Regions from separate parts of the Streptomyces sp. NPDC059696 genome, predicted to be linked through region 3. Evidence: riboswitches for the same ligand, from Rfam matches in the RefSeq annotation. Region 3 holds a riboswitch; each other region holds the start of a gene.
The links. A riboswitch is a leader RNA that binds a small molecule or an ion and turns the genes downstream of it on or off. The one in region 3 is predicted to bind thiamine pyrophosphate.
Positions count from the first base shown of each region.

Region 1: linked by a shared signal. The riboswitch ahead of thiC (phosphomethylpyrimidine synthase ThiC) and the one ahead of thiO (glycine oxidase ThiO) in region 3 are both predicted to bind thiamine pyrophosphate.
Region 2: linked by a shared signal. The riboswitch ahead of ACFV20_RS20310 (thiamine ABC transporter substrate binding subunit) and the one ahead of thiO (glycine oxidase ThiO) in region 3 are both predicted to bind thiamine pyrophosphate.

Region 1 covers NZ_JBHWFG010000003.1:207,605-212,900, reverse strand. Annotated here, with positions in the region: gene ACFV20_RS04720 (IclR family transcriptional regulator) at 1-675, shown strand, start outside; gene ACFV20_RS04715 (SsgA family sporulation/cell division regulator) at 774-1,208, shown strand; gene ACFV20_RS04710 (YibE/F family protein) at 1,420-3,147, opposite strand; TPP riboswitch at 3,220-3,409, shown strand; gene thiC (phosphomethylpyrimidine synthase ThiC) at 3,402-5,186, shown strand; gene ACFV20_RS04700 (hypothetical protein) at 5,274-5,296, opposite strand, start outside.
Region 2 covers NZ_JBHWFG010000017.1:79,514-84,809, reverse strand. Annotated here, with positions in the region: gene ACFV20_RS20315 (ABC transporter permease) at 1-1,061, opposite strand, end outside; gene ACFV20_RS20310 (thiamine ABC transporter substrate binding subunit) at 1,100-2,164, opposite strand; TPP riboswitch at 2,259-2,365, opposite strand; gene rlmN (23S rRNA (adenine(2503)-C(2))-methyltransferase RlmN) at 2,418-3,524, opposite strand; partial or broken gene ACFV20_RS20300 (transposase) at 3,897-4,315, shown strand; gene ACFV20_RS20295 (PLAT/LH2 domain-containing protein) at 4,471-5,235, shown strand.
Region 3 covers NZ_JBHWFG010000035.1:35,214-40,509, reverse strand. Annotated here, with positions in the region: gene pknB (Stk1 family PASTA domain-containing Ser/Thr kinase) at 1-423, opposite strand, end outside; gene ACFV20_RS30120 (thiazole synthase) at 607-1,404, opposite strand; gene thiS (sulfur carrier protein ThiS) at 1,407-1,607, opposite strand; gene thiO (glycine oxidase ThiO) at 1,604-2,788, opposite strand; TPP riboswitch at 2,786-2,897, opposite strand; gene ACFV20_RS30105 (hypothetical protein) at 2,950-3,300, shown strand; gene ACFV20_RS30100 (NAD(P)/FAD-dependent oxidoreductase) at 3,333-4,574, shown strand; gene ACFV20_RS30095 (Rv2175c family DNA-binding protein) at 4,639-5,004, shown strand.

The DNA of each region.
Region 1 (5,296 bases), on a different contig from region 3:
GCCCCGGCCAAGCAACTGGCCCGTGAGACCGGGCTGGCGCTGCCCACGACGTACCACCTGCTGCGCACCCTCGTGCACGAGGGCTATCTGCGCCGGGACAAAGGCCTGTTCTTCCTCGGTGAGGCGGCCGAGCGGCTGAGCAGCAGCGGGGCGCGGCAGAAACGTCGCAGCACGATCGTCGACGCGCTCGCGCACTGTCGGGACGCCCTGGGCGTTCCCGTGTACTACGCGGTCTACCGCGAGGGCGAGATCGAGGTCATGTGCGTCTCCGACACCCCCGTCAACCCGGCGGTCGAGGAGTGGGCCGACTTCCGGGAGACCGGCCACGCGCACGCCATCGGGCAGTGCCTGCTGTCCCAGCTGGACGAGGACGCCCGCCGTGACCACCTCGACCGCTATCCGGTGCAGCCCCTCACGCCCTACACGGTGCGCGACAACCACAGTCTGCTCAGACGCCTGGAGCGGATCCGGCGCATGGAGCCGGTGACCGAACGCCAGGAGTACGCCCTGGGCGCGGTCTGCGCCGCGATTCCCCTCACGCTCGGCAGCACGGCCGCGACGATGGCCATTTCACTCCCCGCACACCAGGCCGACCGGCTGCTGCCCGCGGCCCGGCAACTGCAGGTCGAGATCGGGCGCGTGCTCGGCTCGCTCGCACTCTCTATCAGTATGTGAAAACTCACTCCTTGTGATCTGCTGTGTACGTTCAGCAAGATTCCATCAAGTGTCAGAGGTTTGTTCCCGGCCAGTAACGGCGATTGACGGGGTTGTCGATGCGCGAGTCCGTACAAGCAGAGGTCATGATGAGCTTTCTCGTGTCCGAGGAGCTCTCCTTCCGCATTCCGGTGGAGCTGCGCTATGAGTCCAGTGATCCCTATGCCGTCCGGCTGACGTTCCACTTGCCCGGTGACGCCCCGGTGACGTGGGCTTTCGGGCGGGAGTTGCTGATCGACGGGGTCGGCCGGCCGTGCGGGGAGGGCGATGTGCGCGTCACGCCCGTCGAACCCGACGCGCTGGGCGAGGTGTTGATCCGGCTTCAGGTGGGCAGCGACCAGGCGTTGTTCCGGTCCTCGACGGCACCGCTCGTCGCTTTCCTCGACCGTACGGACAAGTTGGTGCCGCTGGGCCAGGAGGGGTCGCTCGCCGACTTCGACGCGCACCTCGACGAGGCCCTGGACCGCATCCTCGCCGAGCAGGGCGCCGGCTGAGACATGGACCCGGCGGCACGGTGGAGTAACGCTTCACCGGGTGCCGCCGAGCTGTGAAGGAACGCTTCTTCCTGCGATCGTCCTACGATCTTCCTCGCGTCGGCCCCATCGGTCGGCCGTTCCCGGGTCGGCCCTTTCGGGTCGGCCGTTCTCGGTCGGGTACGCGAGTCGGCCTTCCTCAGGTCGGCGGGCCGTCGTGAACGCGGCGGCGTCAGCGCTTGCGGCGCCGACCCCTTCCACCGCGTGCCGGAACCGCGGCGGTCTCCGGGACGGGCTCCGCGCCGGGACGGTCGGCCGAGACCACCAGCGCCGCCAGGGCGGTGGTGACCGGCACCGAGGCGACCAGGCCGATCGAACCGACCAGGGTGCGCACGATCTCCTCCGCGACCAACTCGCTGTTGGCGACCGTCCCCACACTGGACTGCGCGATGGAGAACAGCAGCAACAGCGGCAGCGCGGCACCCGCGTAGGCGAGGACGAGCGTGTTGACGACCGAGGCGATGTGGTCGCGGCCGATCCGGATGCCCGCGCGGTAGAGCCCCCGCCAGCCCATCGACGGGTTGGCCTCGTGCAGCTCCCAGACCGCCGAGGTCTGCGTGACCGTGACGTCGTCCAGCACGCCGAGCGAGCCGATGATGACGCCGGCCAGCAGCAGACCGCTCATGTCGATCGTCGGGTACAGGCCGTGGATCAGCCCGGTGTTGTCGTCGGTGTTGCCGGTCAGAGCCGCCCAGTCGATGAACACCGAGCCGAGGACGCCGATCAGCAACAGTGAGATGAGAGTGCCGAGCACCGCGACGGACGTCCGGGCGGACAGGCCGTGACACAGGTACAGCGCGATGAGCATGATGGCGCTCGCGCCGACCACCGCCACGACCAGCGGGTTGGAACCCTGCAGGATCGCGGGCAGGATGAAGAAGTTCAGCACCATGAAACTGATGGCCAGCGCGACCAGCGCCATGACGCCCCGCATCCGCCCGACGATCACCACGGCGACGGCGAAGATGCCCGCGAGCAGCGCCATGGGCAGACCGCGGTTGATGTCGGTGACCGAGTACTGCAGGTCCTTCGGCGCAGAAGGCTCGTAGGCGACCACGACCTCCTGGCCCTCGTGCAGCTGACGGGACTGGTCCGGCTGGACGATCTCGGTGAACGTACGACCCTTGTCGTCACCGCTGTCGACCCGGATCGTCGCCCGCTTGCACGTGCCCTTCTCCTCCTGCACCGCGGAGGAGCCCTCGGCGGTGGAGGTGTCGCCGGTCGGCGGAACGCCCGAAGCGCCGGCCTCCTTGCAGCTCACCTCGACCACCTTGGTGACCGTGGCGTCCTGCGTCTGCCGGTCGAAACCGACTCCGGTGCGCTCGTGCGCCGGGGCGCCGCCCGGCCACAGCACGGCGAGACCGACCAGCACGGCGACGCCGAACGGGATCAGGATCGCCGCGATGACCTTGCGCAGGTGCTGGGAGACGGGGGTGGCCGGGCCATGACTGTGGGAGTGCCCGTGCCCGCCACCCGGCCCGGGACCGTGTCCGTGACCGCCGTGGCCACCGCCCCCGCCGTGACCGTGTCCACCGTCTCCGTCGGGGCCGCGACCGTGGCTCTGTCCTCCACCGCCTGCGGCCGGCCCCGGGCCCTGCCCGGCAGCGGGGCCGTGACCGGTGCTGTGGCCGGGGCCCTGCCCGTACGCGCCATGGTCCTGGGAGCCGAAGCCCGCGTCCTGCCCGTACCCGTACGCGGGTTCCCGTCTCGGGGCGGGAGGCTGTGTCCCGCCCGGCCCCCGAGGTCCGCGCGGTCGCTGTGGCCCGGCCGGTGCCTGCCCGGACCCGGTGGCGAAATCATGGCCCTCAGCAGGGCCGTCACCACGGCCGTTGCCGTTTCCGGCGCCGGATCCGCGGGGCGGCTCGGGCGAGGGGTAGGAGGGACGCTGCGTCGTGGTCACCGCCCGATCATCGCAAGAACGAGGGGGGCCCTCTGTTCACCGCGCCAGAATTGCCGCTAGCGTGGGGGCACCTTTTGTACACGCGGGAGCTCGGAGCACCGGGCTGAGAGGGCGCTGACCTCCGTCCCAGCGATGTTTCACATGAAACATCGCCGGAGTCGAGTGATGTTTCACACGAGACATCGCCGGACGGAAACCGCTGCGTCGACCGCCGAACCTGTTACCGGGTAATGCCGGCGTAGGGAGTAGGTCTCATGACCAACAAGGACGCACGCACGCCTGCCTCCGTTCAGGACGAGACGTCCGAGGAGGCCGGGAAGTCCATCGGCTGGCACAAGGCGTACATCGAGGGCACCCGCCCCGACCTGCGCGTGCCGGTCCGTCAGGTGCACCTCACCAACGGCCGGTCGGTCACGCTGTACGACACGTCCGGCCCGTACACCGATCCACTCGTCGACACCGACGTCCGCAGGGGCCTGTCGCCGCTGCGCGAGAACTGGATCATCGCCCGGGGCGACACCGAGGAGTACGCGGGCCGCCCCGTCCGTCCCGAGGACGACGGCATCAAGCACACCTCGCCCCGCGGCGGTCTCCGTAACCTGGACGCGGTCTTCCCCGGCCGGCCCCGCCAGCCGCGCCGCGGCAGGAACGGCGAGGCGGTCACCCAGCTCGCGTACGCCCGCCGCGGCGAGATCACGCCCGAGATGGAGTACGTGGCCATCCGGGAGAACGTCTCGCCCGAGGTGGTCCGCGACGAGATCGCCGCAGGCCGGGCCGTGCTGCCGGCCAACGTCAACCACCCGGAGATCGAGCCGATGATCATCGGCAAGCGGTTCCTGGTGAAGGTCAACGCCAACATCGGCAACTCCGCGGTGACGTCCTCCATCGAGGAGGAGGTCAAGAAGATGACCTGGGCGACCCGATGGGGCGCCGACACGGTCATGGACCTCTCCACGGGCCGCAACATCCACACCACGCGGGAATGGGTGCTGCGCAACTCCCCCGTGCCGATCGGCACCGTGCCGCTCTACCAGGCCCTGGAAAAGGTCGACGGCCGCGCCGAGGAGCTGACCTGGGAGATCTACAAGGACACGGTCATCGAGCAGGCCGAGCAGGGCGTGGACTACATGACCGTCCACGCGGGGGTGCGCCTGGCGTACGTGCCGCTGACGGCGAACCGCAAGACGGGCATCGTCTCCCGCGGCGGCTCGATCATGGCGGCCTGGTGCCTCGCGCACCACAAGGAGTCGTTCCTGTACGAGAACTTCGAGGAGCTGTGCGAGATCCTCGCCGCGTACGACGTCACGTACTCGCTGGGGGACGGCCTCAGGCCCGGATCGATCGCGGATGCCAACGACGAGGCGCAGTTCGCGGAGTTGCGCACGCTCGGGGAACTCAACCGGATCGCGAAGCGTTTCAACGTGCAGACCATGATCGAGGGCCCGGGCCATGTCCCGATGCACAAGATCAAGGAGAACATCGACCTTCAGCAGGAGATCTGCGATGAAGCTCCGTTCTATACGCTCGGCCCGCTGACCACGGACGTCGCACCGGCGTACGACCACATCACCTCCGGCATCGGTGCCGCGATGATCGCCTGGTGGGGCACGGCGATGCTGTGCTACGTCACGCCCAAGGAGCACTTGGGCCTGCCGAACCGCGACGACGTCAAGACCGGCGTCATCACCTACAAGATCGCCGCCCACGCGGCGGACCTCGCCAAGGGACACCCGGGTGCGCAGGAGTGGGACGACGCGTTGTCCGACGCCCGTTTCGAGTTCCGGTGGGAGGACCAGTTCAACCTGGCTCTCGACCCGGACACGGCACGGGAGTTCCACGACGAGACCCTGCCCGCCGAGCCCGCCAAGACGGCTCACTTCTGCTCGATGTGCGGTCCCAAGTTCTGCAGCATGAAGATCTCGCAGGACATCCGCCGGGAACACGGCGGCACGCGGACCGAGATCGAGGAGGGCATGGCTCTGAAGTCGAAGGAGTTCGCCGCGAGCGGTAATCGCGTCTACCTGCCCATCGCGGACTGACCGGCCGCGCACAGGCTCGGGGGCGGGTGAGGCCCCCGGCCTGTGGGAGGCGCCGCTCGGAACGGACTCCGAGGGCTGCTCCGACCGTTACTCCGGCTGGTGCTCCGGTC
Region 2 (5,296 bases), on a different contig from region 3:
GTGAGCGCGACCGCGGCGAGCCCGCCGATCACCACGGCGATGAGCGTGGCGGCGACGGCGTACGACAGGGAGTTGCCGATCGCCTCGATCGGCGGGACCAGGAACACTCCCCCGTCCTGCCGGGTCAGGGCCCGGTAGTAGCCGAAGGCCGGGGCGTCCAGCGACCGCTGCACCAGCACGGCCAGGGGCAGCACCAGCAGCAGGGCGACGGTGACGAGCACCCCGCCGAGCAGCGCCCACTGCCCCGCGCCGCGCGGCCGGCGCACGGTCATGGACGCGTCCACCAGCCGCAGCGCGGTCTCCCGCCGCCGTACGGTCCAGGCGTGCACGACGAGGATCGCGCCCACCGCGACGAACTGGACGAGGGTCAGCACGGCCGCCGTCGACAGGTCGAAGATCTCCGACGTCTGCCGGTAGATCTCCACCTCCAGGGTGGAGAAGGTGGGCCCGCCGAGGATCTGCACGACACCGAACGAGGTGAAGGTGAACAGGAAGACCATCAGCGCGGCGGCGGCCACGGCCGGGGCGAGCGCGGGCAGGGTGACCCGACGCCAGGCCCGCAGCGGGGACGCCCCGAGCATCCGGGCGGCCTCCTCCTGCCGCGGGTCGAGCTGCGCCCAGAGCCCGCCGACGGTCCGGACGACGACCGCGTAGTTGAAGAAGACGTGCGCGAGCAGGATCGCCCACACGGTGGTGTCCAGCCGTACGCCCCACAGCTCGTCGAGCAGCCCGCCCCGCCCGACGAGCGCCAGGAACGCCGTGCCGACGACGACCGTCGGCAGCACGAACGGGACGGTCACGACCGCACGCAGGACCTGTTTGCCGGGGAAGTCGAAGCGCGCGAAGACGTACGCGCCGGGCAGCGCGACGAGCAGGGTCAACACCGTGGAGACCAGCGCCTGCCAGGTGGTGAACCACAGCACGTGCCGGACGTCGGACTGGGCGAGCACCTCCCCGATCCGCCCGAGGTGCCAGACCCCGTCGGCTTTCAGACCGCGCGCGACGATCGCGGCGACGGGGTAGGCGAAGAAGACGGCGAAGAACGCGACGGGCACGGCCAGCAGACCGAGCCGCGCCGCGCTCCCGCGCCGGGTGCGGGCTACTTCAGTACGAGTGACGTCCACGACTTGACCCACTGGTCGCGATGGTCGGCGATCTTCGCCGGGTCCATGGTCTCCGGGTCCTTCGCCTGCGGCCCGTACTTCACGAACTCCGGCGGCACCTGGGCGCCCTCGGTCACCGGGTAGACGAACATGTTGAGCGGCATGTCCTCCTGGAACGTCCTGCTGACCAGGAAGTCGAGGAAGGCCTTGCCGCCCTCGCTGTTCCTGGCGCCGGCCAGCAGCCCCGCGTACTCGACCTGCCGGAAGCAGGTGCCCTCGGCGACACCGGTCGGGGCGGTGCTCGGCTTCGGGTCGGCGTAGACGACCTCGGCGGGCGGCGAGGAGGCGTACGACACGACGAGCGGCCGGTCGCCCTTGGCCTTCCTGCCACTGGCCGAGCCGGAGAACTCCTGGTTGTAGGCCTGCTCCCAGCCGTCGACGACCTTCACGCCGTTGGCCTTGAGCTTCTTCCAGTAGCCCGCCCAGCTGTCGTCTCCGTACGCGGCGGCCGTGCCGAGCAGGAAGCCGAGCCCGGGCGAGGAGGCGGAGGCGTTCTCGGTGACGAGCAGGTTCTTGTACTGCGGCTTCACCAGATCGTCGAAGGTGCGCGGCGGCTGCAGCTTGTGGTCGGCGAAGTACTTCTTGTCGTAGTTGACGCAGATGTCGCCGGTGTCGACGGGCGTGACGCGGTGCTTGTCCTGGTCGACGCGGTACTCGGGCTCGACCCGCTCGGATCCCTTCGCCTCGTACGACTGGAACAGGCCGTTGTCGAGGGCGCGGGACAGCAGGGTGTTGTCGACGCCGAAGAGGACATCGCCCTGCGGGTTGTCCTTGGTCAGGATGGCCTTGTTCACGGCCTGGCCGGCGTCACCGTCCTTCAGGACGTTCACCTTGTAGCCGGACTGCTTCTCGAAGGCGGCGATGACGTCCTCGGACGCGGCCCACGAGTCGTGGCTGACGAGGGTCACGGTCTTGGGGTCGCCGGACCCCTGACCGCCGTCGGACGACCCGCAGGCGGCGAGCGTGCCGACCAGGCCGAGCCCGACGACCGCCGCCGTCATCCGCTTCTTGTTGTTGCTCACTGGATTCCTCCTGGAGGACCAGGAGAAGACGCGGCCCTGCCCGGGACTCCGGGTCCCGGGCAGGGCGCAACAGCTCGAGTGGTGACCGATCTCCCTACCCAGAATGACCTGGGCCAGGTTCGGAGGGTCTGCGGCCGTGTGCCGCACTCTCAGCGCTGTGGCGCTCCCCTGTCGGAATATGCAGGTGTGATGGTGAAGGTGCCTCTGTGAAGCTGTACTGACGACGGTCAGACTACCGTTCGGTGGCGGCGAGCTGACCACACGCCCCGTCGATCTCCTGACCTCGGGTGTCCCGGATCGTCACCGGCACACCATGGGCGGCGATGGCCTCCACGAACGCCTTCTCGTCCTCGGGCCGCGAGGCGGTCCACTTCGAGCCGGGCGTCGGGTTGAGCGGGATGAGGTTGACGTGCACGGGCTTGCCCTTGAGCAGCCGCCCGAGCCGGTCACCGCGCCAAGCCTGGTCGTTGATGTCCCGGATCAGCGCGTACTCGATGGACAGCCGGCGCCCGGACTTGGCGCTGTACTCGAACCCGGCGTCGAGCACCTCGCGCACCTTCCACCGGGTGTTCACCGGCACGAGGGTGTCGCGCAGCTCGTCGTCGGGGGCGTGCAGGGAGATCGCGAGCCGGCACTTGAAGCCCTCGTCGGCGAACCGGTGGATGGCCGGGACGAGTCCGACAGTGGAGACGGTGATGCCCCGCTGGGACAGGCCGAGGCCGTCGGGCTCGGGGTCGGTGAGGCGCCGGATGGACCCGATGACCCGGTTGTAGTTCGCGAGGGGCTCGCCCATGCCCATGAAGACGATGTTGCTGAGCCGGGCCGGTCCGCCGGGGACCTCCCCGTCCCGCAGGGCCCGCATGCCGTCGACGATCTGGTGCACGATCTCGGCGGTGGACAGATTGCGGTCCAGTCCCGCCTGCCCCGTCGCACAGAACGGGCAGTTCATGCCGCAGCCGGCCTGCGAGCTGATGCACATGGTCACCCGGTCCGGGTAGCGCATCAGCACGGACTCGACGAGCGTCCCGTCGAACAGCCGCCACAGGGTCTTGCGCGTCGTGCCCTGGTCGGTCGACAGATGCCGTACGACGGTCATCAGCTCGGGCAGCAGCGCTTCCTGCAGCTTGCTGCGGGCACCGGCGGGGATGTCCGTCCACTGCTCCGGATCGTGCGCGTACCGCGCGAAGTAGTGCTGCGAGAGCTGCTTGGCACGAAACGGCTTCTCCCCGACGGCCGCGACGGCCTCCTTGCGCTCGGCAGGAGTGAGATCGGCAAGATGCCGCGGCGGCTTCTTGGCTCCGCGGGGGGCGACGAAAGTGAGTTCTCCGGGCTTAGGCATGGCCGTACCAGTGTCGCAGATCGATTCACGTGGCCTGCGGCCGAAGGGTCGCAGGGGGGTCGTTGACCGTCGTCATCTGTCGTCGTTGGCCACCCTCGGACGGCCCACAGACGGCCCGGCTCGGGGGTCACCCTGCGGCTATCGATAGCAGCAGGGGCCGCTAACGATAGCGGCAGTGATAGCGGCCAGAACCGCTAGTGACCAGCCTGTTAGCGAATAGCGGCCCGTCTGGGCAGGTCCTAGAATCGCGCCGTACAGCGACTCTGAGAGGGGCCCGGCCGGACCGCGTCGGGCCGCGTCGGGCCGCGTCGGGCCGATGCGGGTACGGGCGAGTGGGAGCTCCCTCACGCTCTGGTGGTGGGGTGTGCCCTCATGGCTGAGCGGCTGGTCGACGACATCTTCACCGCGCTCGACGAGCAGACGGTCGTCGTCCCGGGCACCGGCACCCTCGATGTGATCGTCCCGTCGCTGGCGAAGTCGCTGGCCGCCGTCCATGAACTCCCACCTGGCCTCCTACGCGGGCCTCGAAGCAGTCCGGCACGTCGATCCACGGCGAACACGCCCCCAAAGGCGGAAACCGGCAACTGAAACGGGCGATGTTCCTCTCCGCGTTCGCAGCCGTGCACGATCCCGCATCCCGCACCTACTACGACCGCTGCCGAGCCTTCGGCAAAACCCACACCCAGGCCCTCCTCCGCCTCGCCCGCCACCGCATCAGCGTCCTGTTCGCCATGCTCCGCGACGGAACCTTCTACGAGCCAAAGCGCCCTCGCTTGACGAAGAACTATTAGGGATAGACCGTAATCGACTACTCCACTTGCGGAAACCTCACAGCAGCAAGTGACGTAGTCGAGAATCACCAGACGAGAAAATATACGACTCCCCACGGGTTGCGATCAGCACGCCCGAAGGAGCATTTTTCCAATGGTCGGCAACTGGGGGGTGTATGACCGACTACCGCATCGTCGTCCATACGGCTGACATCGATGGGGCCGGAACAGATGCCAACGTGTACCTCACCCTGTTCGGGAGTGCTGGCAGCAGCGGCGAAGTCCAGATCGACTCACCCGCAGACGATTTCGAGCGAGGAAGCGTGTGCATCCGCTCATTTACCTTCCCGGAACTTGGATCGCTGGAGTCACTCCACGTTCGACACGACAACAGCGGCAGTCTTCCGGGATGGTTCCTGGACCGCATCGAAGTGACCAACGAGTCGGATGGTTCGGAGTGGTCATTCGAGTGCAACAGGTGGCTTTCCGAGACAGATGACGACGGCCGAATTGATCGGCGACTGAAGGCAACTCAAATAGATAGGTGGGGGAGAATGCCTGTCATTGTAGACAAGTACATCACCGTCGCAGAATGGAACACCGACGTCGACACCAACGTGAACCTCAAGAATGGCGACTGGGTCGACATCAGCGCAAGCGGCAGCATCTGGGCTGGCGTGTGGTTCACGGGCGAAAACGGCCCCAACGGCTGGACCGGATGGAGCGCCAGCAACGACAGTCCCCTTCCCGGTGCGGCGCCATTCAGTCTGCTCGGAAAGACGGCCGAGGACGGCTACTTCTTCATCGGCTCCTCCCTGCGGCGCCCCTATCGCAATGAGAGCCTTGGCCCGGGTGAAACGCGCCTGGCTCTACGCATCAACGACAACAAGCCCGGAAACGGGTCTGGCGCCTTCTCGGTGAGGATCCAGATCTGGCGCTGACGGGAACCTGCGTCAGCAAAGAAGCCTCACCATCACTCTGCTGAACGCCGTGACTGTGCCG
Region 3 (5,296 bases):
GTCGCGGTGCACGAAACCGGCGCGGTGGGCGGCGCCCAGGGCGGCCAGCACGGGCTCCAGGATGTCCAGGGCGGCCCGCGGCTGCAGGGCCCCGCGCTCGCGCAGCACGTCCCGCAGGGTGCAGCCCGCGACGTACTCCATCGCCAGGTACACGTACGAGCCGTCGGTGCCCTGGTCGAAGACCTGCACCACGTTCGGGTGGGCCAGCCGGGCCACGGACTTCGCCTCGCGGATGAACCGCTCGACGAACGAGGCGTCGACCGCGAGCGAGGGGTGCATCACCTTGAGCGCGAGGACCCGGTCGAGCCGGGTGTCCACGGCCCGGTAGACCGTGGCCATCCCGCCGACCGCGATCCGCGCGTCGATGCGATACCGGCCGTCGAGCACCTGCCCGACCAAGGGGTCCTGAAGGGTCGTGTCCACGCAGGCGAGTGTACGAGCCATGACCGACAGCCCCGTCCCCCCGGCGGAATCCGGGGCGGGACTGCAGCCGACCTGTGACGTGTCCCCCGGGCCGTGTGCCATGACCCCCCTGCCACCGGAACGGGGCGGGGGTGCAGCCGACCCGTGGCGTGCCCCCCGGGCCGTGTGACGCGACCCCCCGGGCTACCGGAAAGCGGGCCGCTCCGGGTCCAGCACGGCCATGCCCTCCGCCGGCGACGACGCCTCGGCGAAGTGCCGCCGGGGGATCCGCCCCGCCCGGTACGCCAGCCGCCCCGCCTCCACCGCGTGCCGCATGGCGTCGGCCATCAGCACGGGCTCCTGCGCCCGTGTCACCGCCGAGGCGAGCATCACACCCGCGCAGCCCAGCTCCATGGCCAGTGCCGCGTCCGAGGCCGTGCCGGCGCCCGCGTCCAGGATCACCGGCACGCGCGCGTGCTCCACGATCAGCTGGAAGTTGTGCGGGTTGCGGATGCCGAGCCCGGAGCCGATCGGGGAGCCGAGCGGCATGATCGCCGCGCAGCCCACGTCCTCCAGCCTCCGCGCCAGCACGGGGTCGTCGTTGGTGTACGGCAGCACCGTGAAGCCGTCGTCGACCAGGGTCTCGGCCGCCTCCAGCGTCTCGATCGGGTCCGGCAGCAGCGTGCGCTCGTCGGCGATGACCTCCAGCTTGACCAGGTCGGTGCCGAGGGCCTCGCGCGCGAGACGGGCCGTGAGGACGGCCTCGCCGGCGGTGAAGCAGCCCGCCGTGTTGGGCAGCACCCGGATGCCCAGCCTGTCCAGGACGGACAGCACCGAGCCGTGCACCGAGGCGTTCACCCGGCGCATCGCGACCGTCGTCAGCTCCGTCCCGGACGCGGCCAGCGACCGCTCCAGCACGTCGAGGCTGGGCGCCCCGCCGGTACCCATGATCAGACGGGACGTGAAGGACGTACCACCGAGGACGAACGGGTCGTCGGCCATGGTCAGCCTCCCTGGACGGCGGTGAGGACTTCCACGCGGTCTCCCTCGGAGAGGGGCGTGGAGGGCCACTGGGTGCGGGGGACGACGGTCTCGTTGAGGGCGGCGGCCACACCCGAGGGCGAGGCGGTGAGCGACCTCACGACCGTGTCGAGAGCCGTGCCGGGCCCGACGTCCCGGGGCTCGCCGTTGACGGAGATGTTCATACGGGCTGCTCCGTGAGTGCGGTGGCGGGGGAGAAGCGCTTCGGCGTGAAGGGGCGGGCCTCCTCGGGGAGTTCGCCCGTCGCCAGGACGTGGGCCAGGGCGTCGCCGGTCACGGGGGTGAGCAGGACGCCGTTGCGGTAGTGCCCGGTGGCCAGCAGCAGGCCCTCCAGACCGGTCGGGCCGAGCAGGGGCGCGTTGTCGGGGGAGCCGGGCCGCAGACCGGCCCGGGTCTCGGTGAGCGGCAGCTCGGTGATGCCCGGGACCAGTTCGTGCGCGTCCCGCAGCAGCGCGTACACGCCGCCCGCGGTCACGGTGGTGTCCCAGCCCAGCTCCTCGCTGGTGGCCCCGACGACCAGCTCGCCGCTCGCCCGCGGCACCAGGTAGACGTGGCTGCCGCGCACGACCGCGCGCACCGTGCGGCTCAGGAACGGCCCGTGCCGCTGCGGCATGGTCAGCCGCAGGACCTGCCCCTTCACCGGCCGCACGGGAGGCAGCACGTCCTCGGGGACGCCCGGGAGCCGGCCGCTCAGGCTGCCCGCGGCGAGCACCACCTGTCCGGCGGCCACCTCGCTCCCGTCGGCCAGGACGGCGCCCGCGGCCCGCTCCCGGACGACGGTGAGCCGCTCCGCCCACGTGCGGTGGAAGACCACGCCCGTCCGCTCGCACGCGGCGACCAGCGCCCCGGCCAGCCGCCGGGGGTCGATCTGGTGATCGCCGTCGACCCGCAGCCCCCCGCGCACCCCCGGCGCGAGCATCGGCTCCAGGCGCCGGCACTCGCGCCCCGACAACCACTGCGACTCCAGCCCCGACTGCTGCTGCAGGGCGTGCAGTTCGCGCAGGTGGGCCCGGTCGTCGGCGTCCAGCGCCACGGCGAGCGTGCCGCAGCGGCGGTAGCCGAGGTCCCGGCCGGTCAGCTCGGTGAGCTCGGCGGCGAAGTCCGGGTAGCGGCGGGCGGAGGCGAGGTTCAGGCCGAGCAGGGTCTGCTCGCCGTAGTGCAGTTCCGTGACGGCGGCCAGCATCCCGGCGGCCACCTGTGCGGCTCCGCCGCCGGGCTCGGGGTCCACGACGGCCGTGGCGAACCCGCGTTGCGCGGCCCGCCAGGCCGTGACCAGGCCGATGATCCCGCCCCCGATGACCAGGACGTCTGACGACGCGGACGTCGATGTGGACGTAGGCGACATGGGCGTCCAGCCCCTCCCTTCGCCGGCATGACCCGGATCAGGTTCGTACGGTCGGAGGCCGCCAGCCTCCCTCTCAGCCCGGTGCGTCCGGGCTCCCGCGAGTGCTTTACGTTGGCCACCCTAGCCCGATGCCCTGTCCAGCAGTAAGGGAGCCTCGTCCCATGGCCCGATCCCTCGACGGTCTCGTCCTCGCCCCGGTCGCCGACCAGGCCCCGGGCCAGGTGGGCACCCGCACCCGGTTCACCTATCACGAGCGGCAGGGCGAGATCTGGGCCGAGTACACCGGCGGTGACGTCGTACGCGGGCACTTGGTGGGTACCCGGGAAGGTGACCGGCTGGATTTCCGGTACGTCCAGCTCAAGCGGGACGGCACCACGTCCTCCGGGCACTGCGTCTCCTCGGTCGTGGAGCTGCCCGACGGTCGGGTGCGGCTGGAGGAGACCTGGGAGTGGGAGTCCCAGCGGGGCAACGGCACGAGCGTTGTGGAGCAGGTCACGGCGCACGAGCACTGACTGACAGAACGTCAGGTGTCTATGGTGATCAGGTGAGCGAGCAGACGCAGGAACCAGGTTCGTCCGCGCCGCGGCGCGTCGTCGTGGCCGGTGCGGGCATGGCCGGGGTGCAGACCGCCGTCGCGCTGCGCGAGCAGGGCTTCACCGGTGACGTGATCCTGATCGGCGCCGAGCCCCACCAGCCCTACGACCGGCCCCCGTTGTCCAAGGCCGTCCTGCTCGGCAAGTCCGAGGGCTCCGCCTTCGACGTCGACTTCGAAGCCCTCGGCATCGAACTGCGGCTCGGCTGCGAGGTGCTGGGCGTGCGCCCCGCCGACCACGAGCTGGACACCGAGGTCGGGCCCGTGCCGTACGACGTCCTGGTCGTCGCGACGGGCGCGGAACCCGTCCGGCTGCCCGGCACCGACGGCGTGCCGGGCGTGCACCTGCTGCGCACCCTGGACGACGCCGAGCGGCTGCGGCCCGTGCTGGCCCGCCGGCACGACATCGTGGTCGTCGGCGCGGGCTGGATCGGCGCGGAGTTCGCCACGGCCGCGCGCGAGGCGGGCTGCGCGGTGACCGTGGTGGAGGCCGCGGAACGCCCCCTCGCCGGGGCGCTGCCCGCCGAGGTCGCCGCCCCGATGGCCGGCTGGTACACCGACGCGGGGGCGGACCTGCGCACGCACGCGCGCGTGGAGCGCGTCGAGCCCGGTGCGGTCGTCCTCGACGACGGCTCGCGGCTGCCCGCGGACGCGGTCGTCGTCGGCATCGGCGCCCGCCCCGCCACGGCCTGGCTGGCCGGCTCCGGTATCGCGCTGGGCACCCACGGCGAGATCGTCGCCGACGAGCACCTGCGCACGACCCTGCCGGACGTGTACGCGGTCGGCGACTGCGCGTCCTTCCCCTCCGGGCGCTACGGCGAGCGCCTGCTGATCCACCACTGGGACAACGCGCTCCAGGGGCCGCGCACGGTCGCCGTGAACATCGTCGGAGGGGCCACCGGCGAGCCCTCGGCGGTGTACGACCCGGTGCCCTACTTCTGGTCCGAGCAGTTCGGGCGGTTCGTCCAGTACGCCGGGCACCACCCGGCCGCGGACACGACCCTGTGGCGGGGCGACCCCTCCGGCCCGGCCTGGACGGTGTGCTGGCTGCGGGGTGAACGCCTGGTCGCGCTGCTGGCGGTGGGCCGGCCCCGGGACCTGGCGCAGGGCCGCCGCCTGATCGAATCGGGCACGGCGATGAACCCGGTGCTGCTGGCGGATCCGGCCCGGCCCATGAAGGCGGCCACGGCCTAGCGGGCCCCGCCCGGGTGGACCGCCCGGCTTCCGACTGTCAGTGGCGAATGGCAGGCTGGTTCCCGTGACCGAGATTGACGCAAAGATCGATGCTCTCGTCCCCGCCTGGCTCACCCTCCCCGACATCGCCGAACAGTTCGGCGTCGAGGTGACGCGTGTGCGGCAGCTGGTCAAGGACGGCCAGCTCATCGCCGTACGCCGAGGTGAGAACCGCGCGCTGCACGTCCCCGCCGCCTTCATCGACGGGGACAAGGTCGTCAAGGGCCTGTCCGGGACCCTGACACTGCTGCGGGACGACGGCTTCACGGACGAAGAGATGCTGGAGTGGCTCTTCACCCCGGACGACAGCCTGCCCGGCACCCCCGCGCAGGCGCTCAGCGAGAACCGCGGCACGGAGGTGAAGCGCCGCGCCCAGGCGCTCGCGGTCTGACCCGGCCGCGACCGGACAACCGTCCGGTGCCGTGCGAGCGGGACCGGACCTGAACAACCGCCCGACGTGGGGCCGTGGCCCGGGGGTCACGGCCCGGGGGTGCCTCGTGCCCGGGCGACCTGCGCACCTCCCGGCCTCCCGCGGCGCCGCTCACCGCGGGGCCGCGACGCCCGGTGGGGCCCGTCCGTCCGTGCCGGGGGCAGGCGTAGGGTGCCCGAGGCGTGCGCGGCGGGCCGGGGCGATCCCGCGCCGCACGGCGCCCACGCGGACACCCGTACGCCACGACATCCAG